Regions from separate parts of the Arthrobacter sp. 05L45_2 genome, predicted to be linked through region 1. Evidence: riboswitches for the same ligand, from Rfam matches in the RefSeq annotation. Region 1 holds a riboswitch; the other holds the start of a gene.
What was found. A riboswitch is a leader RNA that binds a small molecule or an ion and turns the genes downstream of it on or off. The one in region 1 is predicted to bind thiamine pyrophosphate.

Region 1 (4,597 bases):
TCATAAAAAATGGAAATCAACGACCGGGCATCCATTACTACCGTTCCAGTCTAGCTGTTCGGCGTTCGGAACCCCGACGGCGGCTGGCAGCGGCGCGGCACAGGCCACACCGGCTCCGGGTGCGGTGTTGGGCCCGGACGGGGTAATTCAGCCCACCAGCTCCAGCCGGACCTCCCGCGTGACGATGTCCGCGGATACCACACGCACCCGCACCTGGGTGCCGGACTCCAGCTCGCCGGGGCAGCGTGCCGTCACCGCGGGCTCGGCGATCTGGACGATCCCGGACGGGCCGTTGCCGTTCCCGTTTCCATTCGCGTTGCCGTTGCCGTTGGCGTTGGCCGGGGCACCATTCGCACCGTTCGCACCATTCGCGCCATTCGCGCCGTTGGGTGCACCGTTTTTGGCCGGCTTCGATCCGGAGATGACGACGGCGTCGAACTCCTGGCCGACGTGGTTGATGAGCAGGGCGGCCTCCACTGTGTCCAGCGCCAGCCGCTCGAGTTTGGCGGCCAACTGGTCGGAGGCGGCCATGATCGCCGGCAGGGAGGGCAGTGCCTCGCGGGCCCACCCTGGAACCTCGTCGCCGTTGGACAGCGCCTCGCAGATGACGAGGACAAACCGGTCGATCAGGCGGCGCAGCGGGGCCGTTGAGTGGGCGTACGCCGCCCCGATGGCGGACTGGATGGCGTCCTCGGGAACCACGCCGTCGAACGGGGTGTAGCCGGCGCCGCGGAACAGCATCCCGGCCGAGTGCACAATGGCCAATTGGCGCGGGTCGGTGGGATCCAGGGTCCGCAGGTATTCCCCGTAGCTGATCCGGCCGTCCCACGGCTTGCCGAGGGCGCCGGTCTGGCGCCGGAAGTGCCGGAGCGAGCGCTCATCGGGGGCCGGCATGGTGCGCAGGATGCCCACCTTGCCCTGCAGCATCAGCTCGGCGGCGGCCATCCCGGTCATCAGGGAAATCTGGGCGTTCCAGTCTTCCACCGGCAGCGGCGGGGCGGCGACGATCCGGTAGCCGCCGTCGGGCAGCTGCTCAATTTCCTGTTCGGGAATATTCAGGCTTGCCCCGCCGCGGGCGCGCTCGAGCTCCACCCGTTTGCTGCCCACCTCCTTGAGCAGCTGCAGCACGGGCGCGGCGGTCCCGGCGTCGAGGTCCGCCTGCACACCGTGGTAGCTGAGCTTGGCACGGCTGCGGACCTGCGCCCGCCGGACCCGCACCGAGGACACCTCGGCGGCCGCGTCGAGGTCGAACTCCCAGACGAAAGCGGCGCAGAGCTGGTCGGCGAGGAGGCTGCCGGCGGCCTCGCTGATGATCTCGGGGTGCAGCGGGATCCGGCCGTCCGGGGTGTAGAACGTCTGCCCGCGGCGCCTGGTCTCGGCGTCGAGTGCACCGCCGGGAGCCACGAAGGAGGGGACATCGGCAATCGCGTAGAACACCTTGTAGCCGTCACCGGAGCGGTCGATGTACAGGGCCTGGTCCAGGTCCGTGGAGGACGCCGGATCAATGGTTACGAACTCCACGTGCGTCAGGTCCAGGCCGGGCAGCTCATGGCCGGCCACGGCGGCCTCGGCGTCCCGCCGCGCGTCGGCCGGGAACGGTCCCGGCAGTTCCAGGACGGTGCGCAGCGCGTTAAGCGCCTGGGCCAGCTGGTTCTGCTGCTGTCGGACGCTCGGAGTCAGGCGATGATGAGACACGGAATCAGGGTAGCCCGATTTCCGCCGCTAGTGTTGAAGCATGAGCACCTCCCCGGATGAGCCCGCCCGCTTCAACCGTTTCCGCAGGGACCTGCTGGGCGTTATGGCCTACGGGGAGTTGTCGGCGTTCGAACGGCTCTCCTCCGACGCCCGGTATTCGCCCACCCTGCACGACCGGTCCGTGCTGGGCCGCCTTGCCGTCATCGAGTTCCAGCACTTCGAGCTGGTCTGCGCGAAACTGGCCGAACTCGGCGTGGACGCGGAGGAGGCGATGCAGCCGTTCCYGGCCTCGGTGGACCACTTCCATGAGCGCACCCGGCCCGCCGACTGGTACGAGTCACTGATGAAGGCGTACGTGATCGACACGGTCTCCGCCGACTTTTACCGGCGGGTTTCGGGTTATGTGGACGCCGGGACGGCCGGCCTGATCGAGCAGGTCCAGTCCGCAGGCGACGCGACGGCCGTGCTCCGGGAGCGGCTGAAGGCGGCGCTGGCCGATGACCCGCGGCTGGCCTCCCGGCTGGCCCTGTGGGCCCGGCGGTTGCTCGGCGAGGCGCTCACCCAGGCCCAACGGGTCAGTGTGGACCACGCGTTCCTCGACGGGCTGGCCGGTGAGGACCCGGCCCGGGCCGGTGAGCTCGCCCGGGAGCTCACCGCGGAACTCGCCGCCGGGCACTCCCGCCGGATGTCCGGGCTGGGGCTCGCGGGCTAGCTAGCCGACGTCGGAATCCGCGCCGGCGTCGAGCGCGGCGAGCAGGGCGCGCGCTGCGCCCGCCGGGTCCGCGGCCTCGGTGATCGCCCGGACCACCACAATCCTGCGGGCCCCGGCGTCGACCACCTGCTCCACGTTGCCCAGATCGATCCCGCCGATCGCGAACCACGGCACCACTCCGGAGACCTTGCCGACGCCGGCTTCCGAGGCCCGCCAAATCGCCGCGGCGGCGTACCGCACCAGGTCCGTTCCGACCGCGGCGCGGCCAGGCTTGGTGGGCGTCGCCCAGACCGGCCCCACGCAGAAGTAGTCCAAGCCGGTCCGGCCCGGGGAGGCGGCGATGGCCGCGTCCACCTGGTCCGGCGTGTGGGTGGACATGCCGATCACCGTGTTCTTGCCCAGGAAGTCGCGGGCCGCCGTGAACGGAATGTCCTTCTGGCCGATGTGGAAGACCGGCGCACCCGCCAGCGAGGCGAGGTCGGCGCGGTCATTGACGGCCCACAGCCGGCCGTGCCGCTGCGCCGTGGCGTGCAGGACCCCGAGGAGCTCCAGTTCCTCGGCCGCCTCCAGCGACTTGTCCCGCAACTGGATGATGTCCACCCCGCCGGCAAAGGCAGCGTCGACAAAATCTTCAAAGTCCCCGCGCTCTTTCCGTGCATCAGTGCACAGATACAGGCGGGCGGTGGTGTGCAGGTCCTGGCTCATATCCCAAGCGTAGTTCCTCTAAACTGGGCGCATACCGCGGGAGCCCGCGGGCCGTACGCGGCCGCCGGGCTGAGAGGGCGTCAGAGCCGACCGCTTGACCTGATCCGGTTAGTACCGGCGTAGGGAAGGAAACCATGACCCCACCAGCCGTACCGTACGACGTCGCCGTGATCGGCGGGGGAGTGATCGGCCACGGAATCGCCTGGGCAGCGCGCCGCTCCGGCCGGACTGTGGCCCTCATCGATGATGCCCCTGGCAGCGGCGCCAGCTGGGCCGCCGCCGGCATGCTGGCGCCGGTCAGCGAACTGCACTACCAGGAGGAAGACCTCCTGGCCCTGATGCTCGAAGGCTCCAGGCTGTGGCCGGCCTTCGCCGCCAGCCTGGCCGACGGCGCGCCCGGGGGCCTGCCCGACGGCGGCCCGCAGCCGGGCAGCACCGGCTACAGCACGACGCCGACCCTCGCCGTCGGCGTGGACGCCGCCGACCGCCGGGCGCTCACCGACCTGCGGGAGGTGCAGCTGGCGTGCGGCCTGGCCGTGGACCCCCTGACGGTGCGGGAGGCACGGTCCCGGGAGCCCCTCCTGAGCCCCGGCATCTCCTGCGCCTTCGCCATCCCCGCCGACCACCAGGTGGACCCGCGGCGGCTGCTGGCACGGATGGGGCGTCTGCTGGCCGCCGACCCAGAATTCGTGGCCGTGCCGAGCCGGGCGGCCGCCCTGCTCTGGGATGACGGCCGCGTCGCCGGGGCCCGGCTGGAGGGCGGGGGAGATATCCGCGCCACCGAAACGGTCGTGGCCAACGGCCTCGGCGCAACCGATCTGCAGGCCCTGCCGCAGGGGCTGGTGCTGCCGCTGCGCCCCGTCTACGGTGACATCCTCAGGCTGCGGGTGCCGCCCCGGCTCCGTCCCTTGCTGGGCTCCACGGTCCGGGGGCTGGTCCGCGGGGTCCCGGTGTACATCGTGCCCCGGGACGACGGCACGGTGGTGATCGGCGCGACCCAGCGCGAGGACGCACCTTCGACCGCCAGCGCGGTCTCGGCCGGCGGCGTCTACCAGCTCCTGCGTGACGCCCAGCAGCTTCTTCCGGCGGTCGCCGAACTCGAACTGCTGGAAGCCACAGCGCGGGCGCGGCCGGGCACACCGGACAACGCCCCGCTGATCGGGCGGGTCGCCGGTCCGGGGGATGGCCCTGACATCGAGGGCCTGATCATCGCCACCGGGTTCTTCCGGCACGGGGTCCTGCTGACTCCGGCCGCCGCGGCGATCTGCCAGGCGTTGCTGGACGGCCGGCCGGATCCGCGCTGGGCCCGGTTCCGCCCCGACCGCTTTCCCCGCCCCCAGGCCGCGGCCCATAGATTCTCAGCAAAAGACAGGACACCAGCATGAACATCAGGCTCAACGGAGCACAGCACGCCGTCGCCGACGGCGCCACCGTCAGCGCCCTGGTCAGCGGGGTCACCGGACGGCCGCTTGCCGCCAACGGCCA
Region 2 (6,928 bases), on a different contig from region 1:
CGCTGCAGATCGTCCCGGGCGTCCCGACGCTGGTCCTCACCGGAGGCTGGGAACCGCTGTATGAGGAGATTGCGGGCTACCTGCGCGAAACGGGCGCCCTGCACCGCACGGCCCCGGGCGGGCACCGTCCGCAGGATTCCAGGGAAGGCGACCGCACCATCCGCACCTTCATCGCCGGCGTCAGCCGCAGCCGGCAGCCGTACGCGTCCTGACACGGACGTACCGCGAATCCGAACAGCGACGCAGGGCGCCCGCCCTTGGCGGGAGGGCGACCTGCGGGGGCCGGGGTCCTAGTTACTCGGGCGAACCCACGGCCGGCTCGGGCAGGTAGACCTTGCCGCCAGCCGCGAGGAACTCCGCGCTCTTCTCCCGCATCCCGTCAGCCTGCCGGGCGATGGCAGCCTGGGTTTCCGCTGACCCGAACTCGTCCCGGATGTCCTGGCTGATCCGCATGGAGCAGAACTTAGGCCCGCACATGGAACAGAAGTGGGCTGTCTTGGCCGGTTCCGCCGGCAGCGTCTCGTCGTGGAAGGCCTCGGCGGTGACCGGGTCGAGGGACAGCGCAAACTGGTCCCGCCAGCGGAACTCGAAACGCGCCCTGGAGAGCGCGTCGTCGCGCTCGTGGGCGCCGGGATGTCCCTTGGCCAGGTCCGCGGCGTGGGCGGCGATCTTGTAGGTGATGACGCCGGTCTTCACATCGTCCTTGTTGGGTAGCCCGAGGTGTTCCTTCGGCGTGACGTAACACAGCATGGCGGTGCCGTATCGGGCGATCTCGGTGGCGCCGATTGCTGAGGTGATGTGGTCGTAGCCGGGTGCGATGTCCGTCACCAGCGGTCCCAGCGTGTAGAACGGAGCGCCCTGGCATAGTTCCTGCTGGCGCTCCACGTTTTCCCGGACCAGATGGAGGGGCACATGTCCGGGGCCTTCAACCATGACCTGCACATCGAACTCCCACGCCCGCTGGGTCAGCTCAGCCAGGGTATCCAGCTCGGCGAACTGGGCAGCGTCGTTGGCGTCCGCCGTCGAGCCCGGCCGCAGTCCGTCGCCCAGCGAAAACGAAACGTCGTACTTCGCGAAAATCTCGCACAGCTCATCGAAATGTGTGTAGAGGAAGTTCTCCCGGTGGTGCGCCAGGCACCACCCGGCCATGATCGAGCCGCCGCGCGACACGATACCCGTAACCCGGTTGGCTGTCAGGGGGACGTAACGCAGTAGCACGCCTGCGTGGATGGTCATGTAGTCCACCCCCTGTTCGCACTGTTCGATCACGGTGTCCCGGAAGATCTCCCAGGTCAGGGCATTCGCCTCGCCGTTGACCTTCTCCAGCGCCTGGTAGATCGGTACAGTGCCGATGGGGACGGGGGAGTTGCGGATGATCCACTCGCGCGTGGTGTGGATGTCGTCACCGGTGGAGAGGTCCATGACGGTGTCCGCACCCCACTGCGTGGCCCACTGAAGCTTGTCGACTTCCTCGGCAATAGAGCTGGTAACGGCGGAGTTGCCGATGTTGGCGTTGATCTTCACAAGGAACGCCTTGCCGATGACCATCGGCTCTGACTCCGGGTGGTTAATGTTGCTGGGGATGATCGCCCGGCCGGCGGCCAGCTCGCTGCGAACGAGTTCGACGTCGCAGTTCTCGCGCAGGGCGACGTAGCGCATCTCGGGTGTGACCGTTCCGTTCCTCGCGTAATGCATCTGCGTGACCGTCCGGCCGGCAACCGCGCGGCGAGGCTGCGGGGGCGCGCCGCGCCACTCGGCAGAGGCGGCGCCCCGCCGGACCGCGGACTTGCCGTCGTCGAGCAAGTTGCGTTCCCTGCCGCTGTAGGGCTCGGTGTCCAGGCGTTCGGTGATCCAGTCGCTACGGAACGGGGCCAGACCCACGACGGGATCGCTGCCCGGGCCTGCCGTCCGATACACCCGAAACGACGGATTTGCCGAGCCTCCGGGCGACGGCTCCAAGGCGATCTCCGTCACCGGTACGCGGATCCCGCCGGCTTCGACATACGCCAGGCCATGCGACTTCAGTGACTGGGTTACCGGCGGGGCAGCAACGGCGGCGGGGCCGTTCTGAACCGTGCTGTTCCCGTATCGGGCAGGGCTGTGCTGGGGATTTGTGGTGCTCAAAGGGTTACTCACTTCCTTCGCCGGCATTACCCGGACAGGTTCAACGGTCGCAGGCTGCGTCAGCCCGATCTCAGCCCCTGCAAGGGCACCCGTGTGGTCGTAGACGAAGCTACCACAGGCTGCTTGTAGTTGACGGTTGTCCCGGGGCGCCGGGTCGTTATGCGGATTAAGCTGTAGGCCATGAGCATTATCGAGTTCAGCGGCACGGTCCTCACCTCCCCGGATCAGGAGCGGCGCGGGTTGTGGGCGGTCGACGGCAAGCTGACTTTCGACCGTCCGCGGGCGCCGTCGGACCTCGTGCTGGACGGCTGGGTCATTCCCGGACTGGTCGACGCCCATTGCCACATCGGCCTCGGCCCGGAGGGCGACGTTCCGGAGGACGTAGTGGAACGGCAGGCGCAGACGGACCGCGACGCCGGGACCCTCCTGGTCCGCGACGCAGGAGCGGTGCATTACACCCGCTGGGTCCAGCAACGGGCCGACCTTCCTCGAATCATCCGCGCCGGCCGGCACATTGCCCGGACCCGCCGGTACCTGCGGGGCTTCGCCGTTGAAGTGGAGCCGGAGGAACTGGTCGAGACGGTCCGCAAGCAGGCCCGTGCCGGCGACGGATGGGTGAAGCTGGTGGGGGACTGGATCGACCGCGACGCCGGCGATCTCGCCGCCAGCTTCCCGGCGGCGGCCGTCATGGACGCAGTCCGTGCAGCCCACGACGAGGGGGCCCGCGTCACGGCGCATTGCTTCGCCGAGCAGACCCTGGACGACATGCTCGACGCCGGGATCGACTGCATTGAGCATGGAACGGGCCTGCTGCCCCGGCACCTGCCCCGCTTCATCGAACAGGGCGTGCCGATTGTGCCGACCCTGATCAATATTGCGACCTTCCCGGACATCGCGGCCCAGGCGCGGGACAAATTTCCCCGTTATGCAGCCCATATGCTCGGGCTCTGGGAACGGCGGGCCGAGCGGGTCCTCGAGGCGCACGAGGCCGGCGTCGTTCTATACGCCGGGACCGACGCGGGCAGTGTCATCAAGCACGGGCGGATTGCCGACGAGATCCAGGCCATGCACGCCGCGGGACTGCCCGCCCGGGCCGCCCTCGACGCCGCCGCCTGGGCCGCGCGGGCATGGCTCGGCGCAGAGGGCATCGCCGAGGGTGCCAGTGCCGATGTGCTGGTCTGCAGTGAGGATCCGCGCCGGGATCTCGCCACCCTGCAGGCACCACGGAGCATAGTGTTGCGCGGACAAGTGGTTCGGTCCGAGGTGCATTAGGAATAAATTGAAGCTTCAAGTAATTTAGCACTATGAAGGGTCACCGAAAGGCGGTGGCCACAAACCACCGGAGCGTTGCGATGACCGCAGAAACCAGCACCCAGGATCTCCTTCCGGCCGAACTCACCATGGGCACCGTGATGCTCAAGGTCGGCGACATGAAGGTGATGACCGACTACTACCAGCGCGCCCTTGGCCTCGACATCGTGGCCGAGCAGGACGGCGGCCTCTACCTCGGCCGCAAGGCCAAGCCGCTGGTCCACCTCGCGCCTGCGCCCGGACTCAACCTGCCCTCGCGCGGTGAAGCGGGCCTGTTCCACACCGCCCTGCTCTTCGATGACCAGGCTTCGTTGGCCGCCACTATCGCCTCCGCCGCCCAATACGAACCGCAGTCCTTCACCGGCAGCGCCGACCACCTGGTCAGTGAGGCGTTCTACTTCAACGATCCCGAGGGCAACGGCATCGAGCTCTACTGGGACCGGCCGCGCGACGCCTGGTCCTGGGAAGGAACGAACGTGGTGATGGATAGCCTCGCTCTGCCACCCCAGCGGTACCTTGAGCAGCACCTGACCGAGGCCTCACTGGCCGGACAGCGCGAGGCCGAGGCCGGCGTCGGGCACGTCCACCTGCAGGTCGGCGACGTGCAGTCCGCACACGACTTCTACGTCGGCACACTCGGCTTTGAGAAGACCGCCGGCTGGCACGGCCAGGCGCTCTTTGTCTCGGCCGGCGGCTACCACCACCACATGGCTATGAATGTCTGGAACAGTCGCGGGGCCGGACCGCGCCGCGACACCCTGGGCCTCGGCGAGGTCCTGATCGAAGTACCGTCGGGCGACGATGTCGGCGCCCTTGCCGACCGCCTCAAGACGGCCGGGGTCGAATCGCACCACACCGGCGCCGAGCTCCGATTCGACGACCCCTGGCGCAACCGCATCCGGGTCGCGGTCCGCTAACTGCCCTCGACGGACATGCCCGTTCCGTGGCCCAGGGATGGACATGCCCATCCTTTGGCGTCAGGGGCGGGCATGCCCGTTGGTTGCCGCGTTGGCGCACGGACATGTCCGCTCCTCGGGTCGGCGCATGGACATAACGTGAATATGTCCATTCGTCGGCGCCAGGGATGGGCATGTCCGTCCCGGGGGTGGCGTGCGAACAGTTAGGCTGAACTGACGCCACCACCGCGGCCTCGCCGCACTACACCGAAGGATGAGTTCATTGGGATTTGCTGAAATCTTCGTGGCCACCCATGATGCCGCCCTCAAGCGCGCGACGGCCCTCGACGGCGGCGCCGCAGCCGCCCCGGGCGCGGTCCGGATCCAGGACATCAGCGACTTCGAGGTCGAGCGGCTCGGCGACCTGGCCGGTACCGCGGTGCACGCTGCGGGCGCCGATTACGAACTCGCCATGGTGGACGTGGCCAGCGACTCGCTCCTGGGCGTCCCCGCCGCCATGGTCCGCGCACTCGCGGACCTGCTCAGCTACGAGACGGAAGGCGACGGCGACGTGCTCGCCGACGTCGCCGAAAGCTGGGCGGCGGAAGAGGATATGCCCTTCGGCGCGGACCAGGCGGCCCGCTATGTCCGCCAGCTCGCCGGGCTCGCGGCCGGCGTCGACCCGGCCACCCGGGCCGGACTTTACGTCTGGACTTCCTGACGCCGCGAACAAGGGCCGCCGCCCCATCACCCTGGTAAAAACCGGCCCCATCACGCCCGGCTGGGGTGTCAAGTCGAAATCCTCGCGGTGATCTGGCACAATGAACAGGTACTCGATCTGCGTGGCCCCTCTCTCCGCGTCCGGATCCTGTCCTTTAGAACCCCCAAGTACGGCCCGCCCCACGGGTGCAGAACGCCGGGCTCGACCCCGTTTCAGAAACAGGAGTGACCACAAAAGTGGCCGTAAAGATTCGCCTTAAGCGCTTCGGTAAGATGCGCGCACCGTACTACCGCATCGTCGTCATGGACGCACGCTCCAAGCGTGATGGCCGTGCCATCGAAGAGATCGGCAAGTACCACCCGACCGAAGAGCCCTCGTACATCGAGGTCGACTCGGACCGTGCCCAGTACTGGCTCGGCGTCGGCGCACAGCCGTCCGAGCAGGTTTCCGCGATCCTGAAGATCACCGGTGACTGGCAGAAGTTCAAGGGTCTCCCGGGCCAGGAGGGCACCTTGAAGACTAAGGCTCCCAAGGAAGCCTTTGTCACCCCGGAAAAGGGTTCCGTGATCATCCCGGAAGCCATCACCAAGAAGGCTAAGAAGGACGACGCAGCCGAGGCTCCGGCCGACGCCGAAGCAGAGACCACCGAGGCTGAGTAGATTGCTGGCAGAAGCGCTCGAACACCTGGTCCGCGGGATTGTTGACAGCCCCGAGGACGTCAAGGTCAGTGCCAAGAACAACCGCCGCGGGGACACCCTCGAAGTGCGCGTTCATCAGGACGACCTCGGACGGGTGATCGGTCGCCAGGGCCGCACCGCACGCGCACTGCGCACTGTGGTGGCGGCACTGGCGGACGGCGAGCAGGTCAGGGTCGACGTCGTCGACACCGACCGCCGCCGGTAGCGCGACCAGCAGTACTTATCTTTAGTCCGGCCCCTCCACCAGCTTATGGTGGAGGGGCCGGACTGTTTTGCGCAGCAAATGCACCAACACTTTCAAAACGAATCGAACAGAGGAACAGATGCAGCTTCAGGTGGCACGAATCGGCAAGCCCCACGGCATCCGCGGCGAGGTAACCGTTCAGGTGCTGACGGACGCTCCCGGTGACCGCTTCGTTCCCGGCACCCAGTTCGTGGTTGAGCCGGCCTCGTCCGGTCCACTGACCGTGGAAAGCGCCCGCTGGAACAAGGACATCCTGCTGCTGGCCTTCGAGGAAGTGGAAACCCGCAATGACGCGGAAGCCCTCCGCGGCGCCAAACTCTACATTGAGACCGAGGAGCTGGACGAGCACGACGACGAGGGCTGGTACGAGCACGAGCTCGTGGGACTGGACGTCCGCGTCGGCGATACCGTCGTCGGCAAGGTCTCCGGACTGCACACCATGCCGGTCCAGGACCTGTTGGTCGTAACGGACCGGGGCGGCAAGGAAATCCTGATCCCGTTCGTGGAGCAGATCGTCCCCGAGGTCAACGTCGCCGACAAATACGTCGTTGTCACCCCGCCGGCGGGCCTGTTTGAGGTCAACACCGAGGCGGGCGCTACCCCGGACGACGGCGACACTATCCGCCGCTCCCAGGGCGGCGACACTGTCGGCCGCTCCCAGGGCAGCGCGGAGGACAACACCTAAGATGCGGATCGACGTCGTCAGCATCTTCCCCGAGTACCTCGCCCCGCTGGAACTTTCCCTGATCGGGAAAGCCCGGCAGGACGGCCTGCTGGAGCTCAACGTGCACGACCTCCGGGATTTCACCACCGACCGGCACCGGACGGTGGATGACACCCCATACGGTGGCGGAGCCGGCATGGTCATGAAGCCCGAACCCTGGGCCCAGGCGCTCACTGCCGTGGCCGAGGCCGCGATAGAGACGGCGCCGCA

Region 2: another riboswitch for thiamine pyrophosphate. It lies ahead of thiC (phosphomethylpyrimidine synthase ThiC); the one in region 1 lies ahead of thiO (glycine oxidase ThiO).

Annotation. Positions count from the first base shown of each region.
Region 1 covers NZ_JBFTNO010000017.1:166-4,762, forward strand. The annotation lists gene AC1DHD_RS02690 (RNB domain-containing ribonuclease) at 148-1,695, opposite strand; gene AC1DHD_RS02695 (ferritin-like fold-containing protein) at 1,736-2,407, shown strand; gene thiE (thiamine phosphate synthase) at 2,408-3,112, opposite strand; TPP riboswitch at 3,139-3,256, shown strand; gene thiO (glycine oxidase ThiO) at 3,247-4,497, shown strand; gene thiS (sulfur carrier protein ThiS) at 4,494-4,597, shown strand, end outside.
Region 2 covers NZ_JBFTNO010000011.1:5,342-12,269, forward strand. The annotation lists gene AC1DHD_RS01930 (alpha/beta fold hydrolase) at 1-212, shown strand, start outside; gene thiC (phosphomethylpyrimidine synthase ThiC) at 295-2,151, opposite strand; TPP riboswitch at 2,120-2,227, opposite strand; gene AC1DHD_RS01940 (amidohydrolase family protein) at 2,305-3,396, shown strand; gene AC1DHD_RS01945 (VOC family protein) at 3,477-4,352, shown strand; gene AC1DHD_RS01950 (hypothetical protein) at 4,615-5,052, shown strand; gene rpsP (30S ribosomal protein S16) at 5,289-5,711, shown strand; gene AC1DHD_RS01960 (RNA-binding protein) at 5,713-5,955, shown strand; gene rimM (ribosome maturation factor RimM) at 6,074-6,679, shown strand; gene trmD (tRNA (guanosine(37)-N1)-methyltransferase TrmD) at 6,681-6,928, shown strand, end outside.